Regions from separate parts of the Amycolatopsis sp. NPDC048633 genome, predicted to be linked through region 2. Evidence: riboswitches for the same ligand, from Rfam matches in the RefSeq annotation. Region 2 holds a riboswitch; each other region holds the start of a gene.
The links. A riboswitch is a leader RNA that binds a small molecule or an ion and turns the genes downstream of it on or off. The one in region 2 is predicted to bind cobalamin.
Positions count from the first base shown of each region.

Region 1: linked by a shared signal. The riboswitch ahead of metE (5-methyltetrahydropteroyltriglutamate--homocysteine S-methyltransferase) and the one ahead of AB0C38_RS11430 (hypothetical protein) in region 2 are both predicted to bind cobalamin.
Region 3: linked by a shared signal. The riboswitch ahead of AB0C38_RS08450 (hypothetical protein) and the one ahead of AB0C38_RS11430 (hypothetical protein) in region 2 are both predicted to bind cobalamin.

Region 1 covers NZ_JBEZHS010000007.1:93,815-98,846, reverse strand. The annotation lists gene metE (5-methyltetrahydropteroyltriglutamate--homocysteine S-methyltransferase) at 1-1,662, opposite strand, end outside; cobalamin riboswitch at 1,760-1,962, opposite strand; gene AB0C38_RS16065 (alpha/beta hydrolase) at 1,966-2,874, opposite strand; gene AB0C38_RS16060 (ribonucleotide-diphosphate reductase subunit beta) at 2,964-4,037, opposite strand; gene AB0C38_RS16055 (ribonucleoside-diphosphate reductase subunit alpha) at 4,052-5,032, opposite strand, start outside.
Region 2 covers NZ_JBEZHS010000004.1:144,681-149,712, forward strand. The annotation lists gene AB0C38_RS11430 (hypothetical protein) at 1-1,849, opposite strand, end outside; adenosylcobalamin (AdoCbl) riboswitch at 1,909-2,056, opposite strand; gene AB0C38_RS11435 (hypothetical protein) at 2,188-2,625, opposite strand; cobalamin riboswitch at 2,658-2,722, shown strand; gene AB0C38_RS11440 (CbtB-domain containing protein) at 2,784-2,996, shown strand; gene AB0C38_RS11445 (CbtA family protein) at 3,022-3,870, shown strand; gene AB0C38_RS11450 ((2Fe-2S)-binding protein) at 3,867-4,568, shown strand; gene AB0C38_RS11455 (hypothetical protein) at 4,752-5,032, opposite strand, start outside.
Region 3 covers NZ_JBEZHS010000002.1:412,251-417,282, forward strand. The annotation lists gene AB0C38_RS08425 (hypothetical protein) at 1-203, shown strand, start outside; gene AB0C38_RS08430 (hypothetical protein) at 256-480, shown strand; gene AB0C38_RS08435 (hypothetical protein) at 503-1,060, shown strand; gene AB0C38_RS08440 (dihydrofolate reductase) at 1,075-1,644, opposite strand; gene AB0C38_RS08445 (TetR family transcriptional regulator) at 1,727-2,299, shown strand; adenosylcobalamin (AdoCbl) riboswitch at 2,366-2,511, shown strand; gene AB0C38_RS08450 (hypothetical protein) at 2,625-5,032, shown strand, end outside.

The DNA of each region.
Region 1 (5,032 bases), on a different contig from region 2:
GAACGACCACGCCAGGATCGTCACCGGGCCCGTCAGCATGCCCTTGACCGGCTTCGCGGTCAGGCTCTGGGCGTACCGCGCCCACTCGACCGTCATCGGCGCCGGCCGCGAGACGTCGCCGTAGAGGATCGGCGGGCGGACGCAGCGGGAGCCGTAGGACTGCACCCAGCCGTGCGCGGTCGCCGCGAAACCGGTCAGCTGCTCGGCGAAGTACTGCACCATGTCGTTGCGCTCCGGCTCGCCGTGCACGAGGACGTCGAGGCCCAGCTCCTCCTGCAGCCGGACGACCCGCTGCACCTCCGAACGCATCGCGGCGGCGTAGCCCGCGTCGTCGAGCGTGCCCGCGCGGTGCGCCGCCCGCGCCTTGCGGACCTCCAGGGTCTGCGGGAACGAGCCGATCGTCGTGGTCGGCAGCGGCGGGAGACCCAGCGCGGCCTGCTGAGCCGCTGCCCGCTCCGCATACGGCGCCCGGGCGACGTCCGGAAGCGCGGCCAGCCGGGCGCGGACGCCGGAGTCGGCCAGTTCGGCCGCCGAGGCGCGATCGGCGACGGCGGCACGCGCGCCGGCCAGGTCCGCGTCCTCCCCGCGCAGGGCGCGACCGAGCAGCACGACCTCGTCGACCTTCTGCCGCGCGAACGAGAGCCACCCCGCGAGCCGCGGGTGCAGGTCCTCCCGCGCGACGTCGTAGGGCACGTGCAGCAGCGAGCACGACGTCGACACGCTGACCGACTTCGCGACGCCGAGCAGGGTCGCGGCCCGGCTCAGCGCGCGCTGCGGGTCGGTCCGCCAGACGTTGCGCCCGTCGACGACCCCGGCCAGCACCTCCTTGTCCCGCAACGCCGGTTCGGCGGCGACTGCGTCCACAAAGGACTCGTCGGTGACCAGGTCGACGGCCAGCGCGTCGATGGGGGAGCGGGCCAGCGCGCCGAGGCCGCGGCCGAGTCCGCCGAAGTACCCGGCGACCAGCAGCTTCGGCCGGGCGGCCGCCTTGCCGAGCCAGTGGTACGCGCGGATCAGCGCGTTCAGCTCGGCCTCGGTGCGGTCGGCGGCGAACGCGGGCTCGTCGAGCTGCACCCACTCGACACCTTCGTCGTGCAGCCGCGCCAGCAGTTCGGCGTAGCGGGGGAGCAGGGTGTCGAGCAGGTCCAAGGGGCGGAACCCGTCGGTGCCCTTGCTCAGCAGCAGGAACGTCACCGGCCCGACCAGCACCGGCCGCGTCTCGATGCCGAGCGCACGAGCTTCCCGGTATTCGTCGAGGGGCTTGGTCCCGGCGAGGGTGAACTCGGTGTCCGGCCCCAGTTCGGGGACGATGTAGTGGTAGTTGGTGTCGAACCATTTGGTCATCTCGAGCGCCGGCGCGTCCTGGACGCCCCGAGCGGCGGCGAAGTACGTGTCGAGCGGCGAAAGACCGGGCCGAGCGGGCAGCGCGCCGAACAGCTCGGCGGTGTCGAGCACCTGGTCGTAGTGCGAGAACGTGTTGGACGGGACCGAGTCCAGCCCGGCGTCCCGCAGTTCCAGCCAGGTCCGCTGACGCAGTTCGCGGCCGACGGCCAGCAAGGCGGCTTCGTCGATCTTGCCCGCCCAATAGCGTTCCAGAGCGCGCTTGAGCTCCCGGTCCGGGCCGATCCGGGGGTAGCCCAGCACAGTGGTGCCGATGGTCACAGCTCTCTCCTCGCGAGCTAGTCCGAAGAGTCCGGACGCGCGCGAAGGCGAGCGTTTCGGTCGTGCCCATCCCGCGAGGCCCGGACTCGCGCACGCCGTCGGCGCACGCACCACGGGCAGGTCTTCGGACTCGTGGGCGCACTGCGCAGTCCTACCGGCCGTCGCTTCCCAAGCTCGCGCTCAGTGCTTCTTGACGGCTTTCGTTCCCACTCACCGCTGCGGGGCAGTCCCGGATTCGCGCCGGGTTCCCTGTTGCCTCCCCGGGGCGAACCCCGGGGAACCAGTGGCGAGTCCGAGTCTAGGTCACTTGTCCAGGTTGACGGTGAAGAAGTCGGTGAGCTTGCCGACAGCGAGATCGACGTACTCGCGCTTGTCGTAGAGGTCGACGTGGCTGGCGCCCTCGATCCAGTGGATCTCCGCGGGGCCGGTGGCGCGCCGGTGGGCTTCCAGGCCCATCCAGGCGGTGACGGCGCGCTCGCCGAGGACCTGCAGGATCGGGCGCGGGCCGATCAGCGGGACGGCGTGGAAGACGTCACTCGAAGCCATCTTGTCGACGCTATCCCAGGTGAGGAACTTCGCCGAGCGTTCGTGGTAGCCGCGGGGGCCGCAATAGTACTCCCAGCCTTCGATGCCGTGCTCGCCACCGAGCGCACCGGCCTGTGCGGCGGTCTCGGGGAACAGGGTCAGCACGCCGGGGTCTTCGCCGCGGGCGGCGGTCGTCCGGGCCTGGGCGGCGGTGTCGAGCAGGCCCTGGAAGACGGCCGGGTCCTGGGTGCCGTCGGCGCCGTAGCGGAACTGGCGGGCGGGTTCGGCGGTGCACACGGTCGCGACGGCCTTGACCCGGTGGTCACCGCCGGTGGCGGCGAGCGAGTAGCCGCCGGAGGCGCAGATGCCCAGCAGGCCGATCCGGCCGGCGTCGACCTCGGGCCGGGTGGTGAGGAAGGAGACGGCGGCCTTGAAGTCCTCGATCCGCTGGGCGGGATCCTCCAGGCCGCGCGGCAGGCCGCCGGACTCGCCCTGGTATGCGGCGTCGAAGGCGAGGGTCACGAAACCCTGCTCGGCCAGCAGACTTGCGTAGGTGCCGGAGGTCTGTTCCTTGACGCCGGTGCCAGGGTGGCCGACCACGAGGGCCCGGCCGTCGGCGTCGTCGGGAACGTAGAGGTGCGCGGCTATGTCGAGGCCGGCGCTGGTGAAGGTGACGGTGGTGGTCATGGCTCCACCATCGACCCGCGATGTGCCCGGGAAAAGCGGCGGGTTCCTGCCTGGGAAGAATCGTTCCCAGGCAGGAACCCGGAGGGAGATCAGTCCCAGTCGAGCGCGCCGCCTGACTGGTACTCGATGACGCGGGTCTCGAAGAAGTTCTTCTCCTTCTTCAGGTCCATCGCCTCGGACATCCACGGAAACGGGTTCTCGGTCTCGCCGAAGATCGGCTGGAGGCCGATCTGCTGCGCGCGCCGGTCGGTGATGAAGTGCATGTACTGCTCGCACAGCTGCGCCGACAGGCCGAGCATGCCGCGCGGCATGGTGTCGCGTGCGTACGCGACCTCCAGCTCGCACGCGTCCTTGAGCATCCCGCGGACCTCTTCCTGGAACTCGGGCGTCCACAGGTGCGGGTTCTCGATCTTGATCTGGTTGATGCAGTCGATGCCGAAGTTCAGGTGGATCGACTCGTCGCGCAGGATGTACTGGTACTGCTCGGCGATGCCGACCATCTTGTTGCGGCGGCCGAGCGAGAGGATCTGCGCGAAGCCGGTGTAGAACCACATGCCTTCGAAGATCACGTAGAACGCGACGAGGTCACGCAGGAACGCCGTGTCGGCCTCCGGCGTCCCGGTCTCGAAGTCCGGGTCCTCCAGGTGCTGCGTGTACTTCAGCGCCCACGCGTCCTTGTCCGAAATGGACGGGACCTCGCGGTACATGTTGAACAGCTCGCCCTCGACCAGGCCGAGGCTCTCGCAGATGTACTGGAAGGTGTGCGTGTGCACGGCCTCCTCGAACGCCTGGCGCAGCAGGTACTGGCGGCACTCGGGGTTCGTGATCTGCCGGTACACCGCGAGCACGATGTTGTTGGCCACCAAGGACTCCGCGGTCGCGAAGAAGCCCAGGTTGCGCTTGAGCATCTGCCGCTCGTCCTCGGTGAGGCCGTCCTTCGACTTCCACAGCGCGATGTCGGCCTGCATGGCGACCTCGGTCGGCATCCAGTGGTTGTTGCAGCCGGCCAGGTACTTCTCCCAGGCCCAGGTGTACTTCATCGGCAGCAGCTGGTTGACGTCGGCGCGCGCGTTGATCATGCGCTTGTCGTCGACGTTGATCCGGGCGGCCCCGACCTCGATCTCACCGAGGCCGGTGGCGCCGGTCGTCTCCACGTTGGTCATGTCTCAGGGGTTCCTTACTGGCAGGCTTCGCAGTCGGGGTCGTCGATGCGGCAGGCGGCGCCTTCGGTGGCGACGAAGTCGACGTCGGTCTTCGGCAGCTCCTGGGACTCCGGCTTCGGAGCCGGGGTCACCGGCACGGCCGGAACCGAAGCCGAGGGTGCCGGTGCCGGGGCCGGAGCGGCGGCGGGGGCCGCCGGAGCCGAGGTGGCCGAGACGGCGTTCAGCTTGCCGTCGGTGCCGCGCAGGGTGCTCTTCTCCACGTGCGTCGCGGACTGCGCCCGCAGGTAGTACGTGGTCTTGAGGCCCTTGTGCCACGCGTAGCGGTACAGCTCGTCGAGCTTGCGGCCGCTCGGCGCCGCGATGTACAGGTTCAGCGACTGCGCCTGGTCGATCCACTTCTGGCGCACCGAACCGGCGTCGACGATCCACTTCGACTCGATCTCGAACGCCGTCGCGTACAGCGCCTTGAGGTCGTCCGGCACGCGGTCGATCTGGCCGAGGCTGCCGTCGAAGTACTTGAGGTCGCTGACCATGACCTCGTCCCACAGGCCGCGGGCCTTGAGGCTCTTGACCAGGTGCGGGTTGACGACGGTGAAGTCGCCGGACATGTTCGACTTGACGAACAGGTTCTGGAACAGCGGCTCGATCGACTGGCCGACCCCGGAGATGTTGGAGATCGTCGCGGTCGGCGCGATCGCCATCACGTTGGAGTTGCGCATGCCGACGGTCTTGACGCGCTCGCGCAGCGGCGCCCAGTCCAGCGTCGACGAGGTGTCGACGTCGAGGCCGTCACCCTGGCGGGCGTCGATGAGCAGCTGCATCGAGTCGATCGGCAGGATGCCCTTGCTCCACAGCGAACCCTCGAACGTCTGGTACTGCCCGCGCTCCTCGGCGAGGTCGGTCGACGCCGAGATCGCGTAGTAGGACACGTGTTCCATGGAGACGTCGGCGAACTTCACGGCCTCGGCGGAGGCGAACGGGACGCCGATCTCGAA
Region 2 (5,032 bases):
GGTCGGAACCCCCGGTGGTCGCCAAGGCCGCCCACGCTTGCCGCTGAAGGGACCGCGTTCCGTCGGCGAATTCGCCGGTGTCGGTGAACTCGCCGGCCGGGGTCCGCAACGCGGCGAGGTCCTGGGTCAGCTGGGCGGTGACCGGCGCGAGGTCGTCCAGGGCCTGCCCACCGGTTTCGAGGAACCGCGCGATGGTCTGCAGCTTGGAGAGGGGCTCGGCGTAGGAGGCTGCGGCCGTTTCGTAGGGAGCGCCGTGCGCGTAAGCCTTGATCGAGTCCGGGTTCAGCAGGAACCGCGAGGCGCGGGCCACGGCGTCCGGCTGCTGCCCCAGGGTGCGCAGGGCGAGCACGAGGTCGGCGGTGAGGTCGTAGTCGACGAACGTCTTGCCGTCCTGGCTGACCTCGACGTGGTCGCCGTCCACCAGCCGCCCGGCGAGGTAGCCGCCGAGCCGGTCGGCCGGGGTCGGCCCGGCGACCTGCGCGGGCGCGTCGGCGGGCGTCACCACGGTGCCGCGCGGCGAACCGGGCCGCACCGCCGGGGTGCCGGCCTTCTTGCTGACCGTCGGAGTCGCGGCAGGGCTGCCCGTCGCCGGAGGCTTTTCGCCGGGCGGCGGCGGTGGCGGCGGAAGGCAGCCTGGGTCAGGCTGCTTCGCGACGGGGGCGCGTCGCAGGGTGAGGTCGCGGAACCCGACCTGGGACAGGCCGAGCGAGGCCTGGGCACTCGCGCGGATCCAGGTGTCGAGCCCGCCGATCCCGTTCGTTCGCGCCGCTTGGTACTCGGCCGGGGTGTAGGCGATCGCGCCGAGCTGGTCCGCGAGCGGGGTGCCCGCATCGGCCGCCGTCACCTGCGCGGACTTGAGGAACGCCGTCCCCGAGGTCATCGCTGCATCCACGCACCCGGCGTCCGCGAGGGCCTGCAGGATCAGGCCGGTGCTGTTGGTGTTGGCCGCCTCGGTGCCGACGCCGCCACCCCAGCCACCCGTCGCGGTCTGGTGCGCTTTCAGCCACTTGACGGCCTTGGTGATGGGTGCATCGAGGTCTGCCGCCCCGGCGTCGCGGGCGGCGATCATCGCCGAAAGCGCGATACCGGTGGTGTCGCCGTCCGGCGACGACTGGTCGAACGGCTTGCCCTCGTCACAGGTCGAGATCTTGTGGCCGTCCGGCGTGACCTGGTCACCGGTCTCGGTCGTCGGGACGAGTCCGAAGAAGATCCGGAAGTAGCCGTCGGAGCACTGCTGCTTCAGCATCGTGTCGATCGCGAGCCGGTCGGTCAGGCCGGCGCCGGCCAGCCCGATCACGGCCAGGGCCTGGCCGAACATGTTGGCGTTGTTGCTGACGAAGTCCTTGAAGTCGGGGTTCTTCGAGTAGTCGCTGACCCGGCCCTTGTCCACGCCCGAGCGGGCGATCGTGCCCAGGGTCTCGGCGACCATGTCGTGCCCGCCGAAGTTGCGCGGATCTCGCCCGGCGATCTCCGCCGCGACCAGCACCTTCGCCGCGGCACCGCCGGTGATGATCGCGTCGTAACCCTGGCCCGGGACCAGGCCGTCCCACGTGTAGTAGTCGGTCGCGTGATGGTCGTCGTCGAGGTATTTCACGATCGGCGAGGCCAGGGCGCCGTCGCCCGAGGCGTACATCGCGACCAGGGTGTCGATCATCAGTCCGTGGTCAGGCAGGTCACCGCCGAGCGGGTTCTGCAGGGTTCCCTCGGGCGAGAGCTGCGCGGCGAGCCACGTCGAAGTGGGTTTCGAAGCAGCGACATCACCGGCGAACGCCGGGGTCACCGAGCCCACGGCGAACACGACGATGGCGGACGCCAAGGCCGCGACGGGCCTGAACCGCTTGCCGGCCACCTGATCTTTCCTCTCCCCAGACGCCGGCGCGCACCGCGAGAGAGACCGGCCCCAAGGCCGGGCGTCACTCACTGCTTACGCGACAGCGGTTCGACAACACCTGCCCGAGGCGGTAACCCGACTCGTCACCCAGAGGTGACCTACGGTTGCGCGACAGCGCCGGACTTCGACCGGCTTCCCCTGCCACGGGCAGAAAAATCATGAAGTTGTACTGGCCAAACGAAACGACAGTAACACCTGGTCAGCCGGACGGGAACGGCAAATCTCACGTCGGCTTGACATCTGGGGTGTCGTCAGGGTCCGTCGATCCGTTTCGGTGATCCGCCCCACAGGGCAATTCAGCCCGTCGGTCCCGCCCGCCGGTTGCCCCGCCCGGACCGGGCGCCGTCTCGCACCGACTGAGCGGCACGACCCGCCAGCAGGACCGCCAGCGCGTGCTTCGGACAACATGCGCCGTCACCGGGCTCCGATCGATCACAGCCCGGCATCTCCTCCACCTGGTGATCCAGGAGATCCAGCAGCTCCACGGCCGTCTGCAACTGCCGCTTGAGCGAACCCACCTGGTGCATTTTCGCTCCGAGCTGACGGCGGCTCGCGTCCAGCTGGGCGTAGACCTCCGGCTCGAGCACGATCACCTCGGCCCCTTTGAACGTCATCCGGCGCGGCGCCGGACCCGTCACCATGATCGACCTGTCTCGTCCGGCAAAAAGAACATCTGGCCCCTTCCAGACAATCTGACCGCTGACCAGGCAATTGACGCTGCTCGCGTCCGGCACGTACCGTCATCCCCGCGTGACGGTTTCCCGAAGCCGGTGAGAATCCGGCGCGGTCGCGCCACTGTGTGCCCATCGTGCCTGAGATGGGCGAGTCAGGTCGAGGAACCGTCACCCGCCCCAGCGAACGAGGGACGCGAACATCCCCGAAGGAGGCCCTGGTGACCAGCATTCCCGCCGACTCAGGCTCGACCCCGGTCGTTCTGCCGGTGTCCAAAGCCGTGCTGTGGCTCGGCTTGACCGTGCTCGCCGCGTTGCTGATCTACTACTTCATCGGCATCGACCAGGGCGCCACGTCCCTGTTCGGCGACGACACGCACGTGCACGAGTTCGTCCACGACGCGCGCCACTTCCTCGGTTTCCCCTGCCACTGAGCGCCCTCGGAACGGACAACCGGATATGGAAAAGAAACTCGTCCTGCGCGGAATCCTCGTCGGCGCACTCGGCGGTCTGCTCGCGTTCGTGTTCGCACGGATCTTCGCCGAACCCCTGATCCAGTCGGCGATCGACTACGAATCGGGCCGCGGCGAAGCCGAAGCGGCACTCAACCAGGCCGCCGGGCTGCCCGTCGAATCCGAGGGCCCGGAAGTCTTCAGCCGCGCGATCCAGGCCAACCTCGGCATCGGGATCGGGATGATCCTGTTCGGCGTCGCGATGGGCGCGCTGTTCTCTGTCGTCTACACGGTCTCGCTCGGCCGCACCGGCCGCGTCCGCCCGCGAGTGCTCGCCTTGCTCGTCGCGGCCGCCGGGTTCCTCGCGCTGTACCTGGTTCCGTTCCTGAAGTACCCGGCGAACCCGCCGTCGATCGGGCACCCGGAGACCATCGGCGCCCGCGGTGGCCTGTACCTGACCATGGTCGCGGCCTCGATCCTGTTCCTCACCGGCGCGGTCCGGCTGGGCAAGCGCCTGAGCGCCCGCCTCGGCACGTGGAACGCGACGCTCGTCGCGGCCGCGGCATTCGTTGTCGTCATGGGCGTGCTGATGGCGGTCCTGCCGCCGCTCGGGCACCTCGCGGCGAACGTCAACGAGTACGGCAGCCAGGGCACGGAAACCCCGCTGCCGCTGAAGAACCCGGCCGGGCAGATCGTGTACCCGGGTTTCCCCGCGGACACGCTGTTCGACTTCCGCCTCTACTCAGTGCTGGCCCAGCTGATCCTCTGGGCGACGATCGGCCTGGCGTTCGGGCCGCTCGCCGAGCGCGTGCTTTCCGGTGCGTCGCGGCGGGAGCAGGCGCCGGCCGACGCGTGACCGCCCTGCTCACCGACCTCGGCCCGTTCTTCGCCGTCGAGACCCATCCGGCGGGCGCCACCCCGCAAGCCCCGTGGCGTCCGCTGGACGAGCTCGTGCAAGGCGGTCCCGTTCTCCGCGACCGCGTCGACCGCGTTCGACACTTGCTCGCGGCGGGACGTCCCGATGACGCGGTCGAGCTACGGGTGGCGGCATCGGTTACCCACCTCGGAATCGTCGCGCGGCTCTTCTCCCCGGCATTCGCGTACGCGCTCGAGACGGGCGCGGTCCTCGACCTCGCCGACACGTGGTGGCAGCCGGTCGACGGCGGTGCGGTCCCGCTCTCAATCCGGGACTCGGCCACCGACCGCGCCGGGAACATCGCTGTTCTCCTCGTCGAGCAGGTAATCGACGGCGTGATCCGGATGATCGGCGAAGCGGCCGCTAAGTTCTCGCTATCGGAACAGATCCTCTGGGGCAATGTGGCATCGGCGGTCAACGGCTCGGCTCGCATGCTCACCGCCGGCAGACCCACGCAAGCGACCACAATCAGGGCGACCGCCTCTGCGGTGCTGGCCCAGCGTCCCCTGGCTGGAACCAGCACTGTCCAGGATGGACATTTCCGCAGACGCAGCTGCTGTCTGATCTACCGGGCGGCACCCGACCACAACGGCCCGATCTGTGGTGACTGCGTCCTCACTACGACAAGAGAATCGTGATCGAGCATCCGGCTTGAGCACGCAACACCCGACCGCTCGATGCTCCTTGTCGGCCGCAGCGACGTAGCGGGGCTGACGATGTCAGCCCCGGTACCGAATCGGTCGTGCCGGCTTTCACCTTCACCGAGCTGGCCGTCTGTTCGGCCGCGTCGCCGCCACTGGCCACGAAGAACATTCGGGACGTCACCTGGTCGGGCTTTGACCGTCCAGTAACCGGCTCGCCTGGAAGCGGGCGCCCGTCTCCGGCGAAACCAGCGCAACGGAGTCCTTGGGGAGGGTTGCCGAGCCGGGCTGGTAGCCGTTGAACGCCACATCACGAGGAGGTTTGTTCGACCACTGGCCTGCCGGTTGAACGATCTGGTCCGGGTGGTCCCGCCGGTAGGTCCAGAGCGCTTCACAGGCAAGGAAGCTGCCGACGATCGCACTGTTCAGGGAATCAACGATGCCGGCGAGCGTGTCGAGTG
Region 3 (5,032 bases), on a different contig from region 2:
CGATCGACCCCACCGTGGTCGACGACGGCGCGGGCTTCGTGATCGGGCTCGGCCTGGTCTCACTGGTATTCGCCGGACTGGTCGTGGCCGGCCTGAACGCCCTGTTCGCCTTCCGCGCACCGCAGCTCAAAGCGGGCCGTTACTGGCTCGTGGTGGCCCTGCTGGTCGTGGTTCCCGGCATCGTCCACTGGACCACCCGCTAGTGCTCTGTCCGGAGCCACGCCGGCCGCGCCCGGTGCACTGGCCGCCGCGGGCGTGCGCAGCGACGGCGACGGCGCTCTCGCGCACGGCGCCGAATCGTCCTCTTTGGACGGTGACGCGCTGGTGAGTCCCGACGTCGACGGCAAGAAGTCCGCGCTGCGCTGCCCCAGCCGCGACCCGGGCTGCCGTCACCACCGTGCCCACCTACTCCGCCGCGGCACCGCCGCACCCGCGCCGCGGACGTATTCTCCTTACGGCAGGCGGGTGATCGTCTGCTGACCCGAACCGATCGGACGCGGGCATGACCGGATACGGCCGGGACCGGGAACGCCGGCGGCGCACCCGCACGCTGCTCGCCGCCGGTTACCTCACGGCGTTGACGGCGCTGCTGGGCCTCAAGACCGGCTGGGTCCCGGCGGCGGCCGGCCTGCTCGGCCTCCTCGCGCTGGTGTACCTGGTGTTCTCGTTGATCGCGTGGCGGGACGCCCGCGCGGAGCGCCGACGACGCGCCGCGGGGGAGCCGCCGTCGTGGTCGGCTCAGCTGCCGGTGCAGGTCGCCCAGCTCCTCGGCGCCAAGGCGCCCGGCCGCCACGCCCGCCGCGCCGACGAGGTGGGCGAACTGCTGGGCCGGCTGTCCCTCCGAGACGGCGAACTGTGCTGGGAGCCGAGAAAAGCCGACCGCGAGCGTGGCGTCGGCCCGCTGACGTTCGACCGGTCGTGGACAGCGGAGGTCGTCCCGCTTCGGGGCCCGGCAAGCCAAGGCTGCCTGACGCTTACGTCCCCCGACGGCACAGCGGTGGACCTCTGGGTCCGCCACCCGGCCGACCTCCGCCAAGCCTTGACGGCGCTCGTCCGCTAGCTGGAGCTCGAACCTCAGGCCGGGTGGTAGGTGGTGACCGTGCCGCCGTGGCTGAACGTCCGGGTCTCCACCGGGGTGAACGGCCGCGGCCGGAACGGGCCGGTGAACGCCGGAAGGCCATAGCCCGCGACGACCGGGTAGCGCTTGAACACCAGTTCGTCGATCTCCGGCAGCAGTTCGCCCGCGAGCCGCGCGCCGCCGCAGAGCCAGATGTCCTCGCCGGGCTCCTCCTTGAGCCGGCGGACCGTGGCCACGGGGTCGGTGACCACCTTGAGCGCGGGGTCGGCGAGCTCCCCGAGCGTCGTCGACGCCACGTACTGCCGCAGGTGTGCGTAGGGGCTGGCGACACCGGCGTCGAGGGCCGGCTGGTAGGTGCCGCGACCCATGAACACGGTGTCGAACCGCCTGTTCGGCGCGCCGTCGAGGCCGATGTGCGGCCGGATGTGGCTCGGCATCGTCTCCGGGAACTCCGCCCGGAGGTACTCGACCATGTCCGGCGCCTCCGGGTAGAAGTCGACCTCGCCACCCGGCCCGGTGATGAACCCGTCGATCGAGACGGCGACGTAGTAGACGAGCTTGCGCATGCGACCCCCAGAATAACTTGATCTGTAGTACTTTACCTGTAGTGGTTAGACGGTAGCACTACAAGCGGAGTGGTTACAAGTGATGGCGCGACGCAACCCGGAACGACGGGCGGCCCTGCTCGACGCGGCGATCGAGGTCCTGGCGGCGGAAGGCGCGCGCGGGCTGACGTTCCGCGCGGTGGACCAGCGGGCCGCGGTGCCCACCGGCACCGCCTCCAACTACTTCGCCGGTCGCGAGGAGATCCTCACCGGCGCGGGGGAGCGCGTCTACGAACGGCTGGTGCCGGACGAGGCGACGCTGGCCGCCCCGTTCGACGGCCCGCGCGACCGCGCCCGCCTCGTCGAGCTGATGCACGAGTTGGTCGAGCGCGTGGCGGCGTTCCCGACGGGGTTCTTGGCCCTGCTGGAGCTGCGCCTGGAGGCGGCCCGCCGGCCGGAGCTGCGGGAGGTGCTGACGACGCGGATCCGCGCGGACCTCGACTTCAACGTGGAAAACCACCTGAAGACCGGCCTGCCGGGCGACGCGACGACGGTCAAGCTGCTGTGGCTGGCCCTGAACTGGCTGATCATCGAGCGGCTGACCTTGCCCGGCCTGCTCGACCCGGACGAGAGCACCGATCTCGTCGAGGCGCTCGTCGAACGGCTCACTGCGTAGTCGACGTGAGTTTGCCGTTCCCGTCCGGCTGAGCAGGTGTTACTGTCCGTCTGTTTGACCAGTACAACCTCATGATTTTCTGCCCGTGGCAGGGGAAGCCGGTCGAAGTCCGGCACTGTCGCGCAACCGTGGGTCACCTTGGGTGACGAGTCGGATTACCTCCTCGGGCAGGTGTTGTCGAACCGCTGTCGCGTAAACAGCGAGTGGACGCCCGGCCGTCGTGGCCGGTCTCTTCTCGGGGTGCGCGCCGGCGTCTGGGGAGAGGAAGGACCACTTGGCCGGCCCGCGCTTCGCCGCTTTGGTGTCCGCTGTCTTGATCGTTGCCGTGGGCTCGTCGACCCCGGCTTTCGCCGGCGAACTCGCGGCCTCGAAACCCACGTCGCAGTGGCTTTCTGCGCAGCTCTCGCCCGAGGGAACCCTGCAGAACCCGCTGGGCGGGGACCTGCCCGACCACGGCCTGATGATCGACACCCTGTTCGCGATGTACGCCTCCGGTGACGGAGCCTTGGCCGCACCGATCGTCGAGTACCTCGATCACCACGCCACCGACTACTACACCTGGGACGGCCTCGTCCCGGGACAGGGCTACGACGCGATCATCACCGGCGGCGCCGCGGCGAAGGTGCTGGTCGCCGCGGAAATCGCGGGACGCGATCCACGGGCGTTCGGCGGGCACGACATGGTCGCCGAAACCCTGGGCACGATCGCGCGCTCCGGCGTCGACAAGGGCCGGGTCAGCGACTACTCGAAGAACCCGGACTTCAAGGACTTCGTCAGCAACAACGCCAACATGTTCGGCCAGGCCCTGGCCGTGATCGGGCTGGCCGGCGTGGGCCTGACCGATCGGCTCGCGATCGACACGATGTTGAAGCAGCAGTGCTCGGAGGGCTACTTCCGGATCTTCTTCGGCCTCATCCCCACCACCGAGACCGGTGACCAGGTGACCCCCGACGGCCACAAGATCTCGACCTGCGACGAGGGCAAGCCGTTCGACCAGTCGGCGCCGGACGGCGACACCACCGGCATCGCGCTCTCGGCCATGCTCGCCGCGCGGGACGCCGGTGCGGCGAACCTCGAGGGGCCCATCACCAAGACCGTGAGGTGGCTGAAGGCGCACCAGACCGCGAGCGGCGGCTGGGGCGGCGGGGTCGGCACCGAAGCGCCCAACACCAACAGCACCGGCTTGATCGTGCAGGCGCTCGCCGACGCCGGATGCGTGGACGCCGCGATGGCCTCGGGGACCGCGTTTCTCAAGTCCGCCCAGGCGACGGCGGCCGACTCGGGCAACCGGCTCGGCGATCAGCTCGGCGCCATCGCCTACACCCCGGCCGAATACGAAGCGGCGCGCACGAACGGGATCGGCAGCCTCGACACCTGGATCCGCGCGAGCGCGCAGGCCTCGCTCGGCCTGGCCCAGGTCGGCTTCCACGACCTCACGCTGGGACACGCCGGAGCGCAGGGGCCACCGGACCCCGGCTGTCTTCCGCCACCGCCACCGCCCGGCGAAAAGCCCCCGGCGACGGGCAGTCCCGCCGTGAAGCCGCCGGTCAGCCAGAAGGCCGGCACCCCCGCGCTGCGGCCGGGTTCGCCGCGCGGCACCGTGGTGACGCCCGCCGGCGCGCCGGCGCAGGTCGCCGGGCCGACGCCGGCCGACCGGCTCGGCGGCTACCTCGCCGGGCAGCTCGTCGACAGCGACCACGTCGAGGTCAGCCAGGACGGCAAAACGTTCGTCGACTACGACCTCACCGCCGACCTCGTGCTCGCCCTGCGCACGCTGGGACAGCAGCCGGACGCGGTGGCCCGCGCGTCGCGGTTCCTGCTGAACCCGGACTCGATCAAGGCCTACGCCCACGGCGCGCCCTACGAATCCGGTGCGGCGTCGTATGCCGAGCCGTTGGCGAAGCTGCAGACCATCGCGCAGTTCCTGGCCGCGGGCGGGCAGGCTCCGGACGACCTCGCGCCGGTCACCGCCCAGCTGACCCAGGACCTCACCGCCCTGCGCACCCCGGCCGGCGAGTTCACCGACACCGGCGAATTCGCCGACGGAACACGATCCCTCCAGCGCCACGCGTGGGCGACCTTGGCGACAACCGCGGGTTCCGACCTCGCCGCCGCGAAGGCCGCGACCGGGGTGCTGGTCGCGCACCAGTGCGCCGACGGACTCTTCCCGGCGGCGTTCGTCCCGGAGCCGTGCGTCACCGGCGACCTGGCGGCGACCGCCGTCGCGGTTCAGGCGTTGAACGCCGAACCGCGCACTGCCGGCGCGTCAGTGAGTGCTGCCGTCGGGATGCCGGACAACGCGGCACCGGCCGGCTGGACGCCGGATCACCGGCACGCGCTGGAATCCGCCGCCGCGGCGCTGACCGCACGGACCGGAGCCGACGGCATCGTCACCGGCGCCGGCGGCCAGCCCGACGCCACGCTCACCGCGGTCGTCGCCGGGGGCCGCCAGGTGGCCGGGCTCGATGCGAGCAAGGCCGCGCAGTCGCTCGGCGCGCTGGTACTGGCTGACGGCGGGCTTCCGAAGGCACCCGGCGGGCCGAGCGACCCGGGCGCGAGCATCGCGGCGGCGGCCGGGATCGCCGCCCGGACCTGGCTCGGCGCGGACGGCTCCCCGCTCGTCACGGCAGCGCGCCTGCCGCTGTCCACCCAGCCGCTCGCCGCCATCGGCGGCGGTCCCGTGATCGCGCAGCCGGCCACGAGCAACTCGGCGTTCTGGCTGGCGACGCGGTT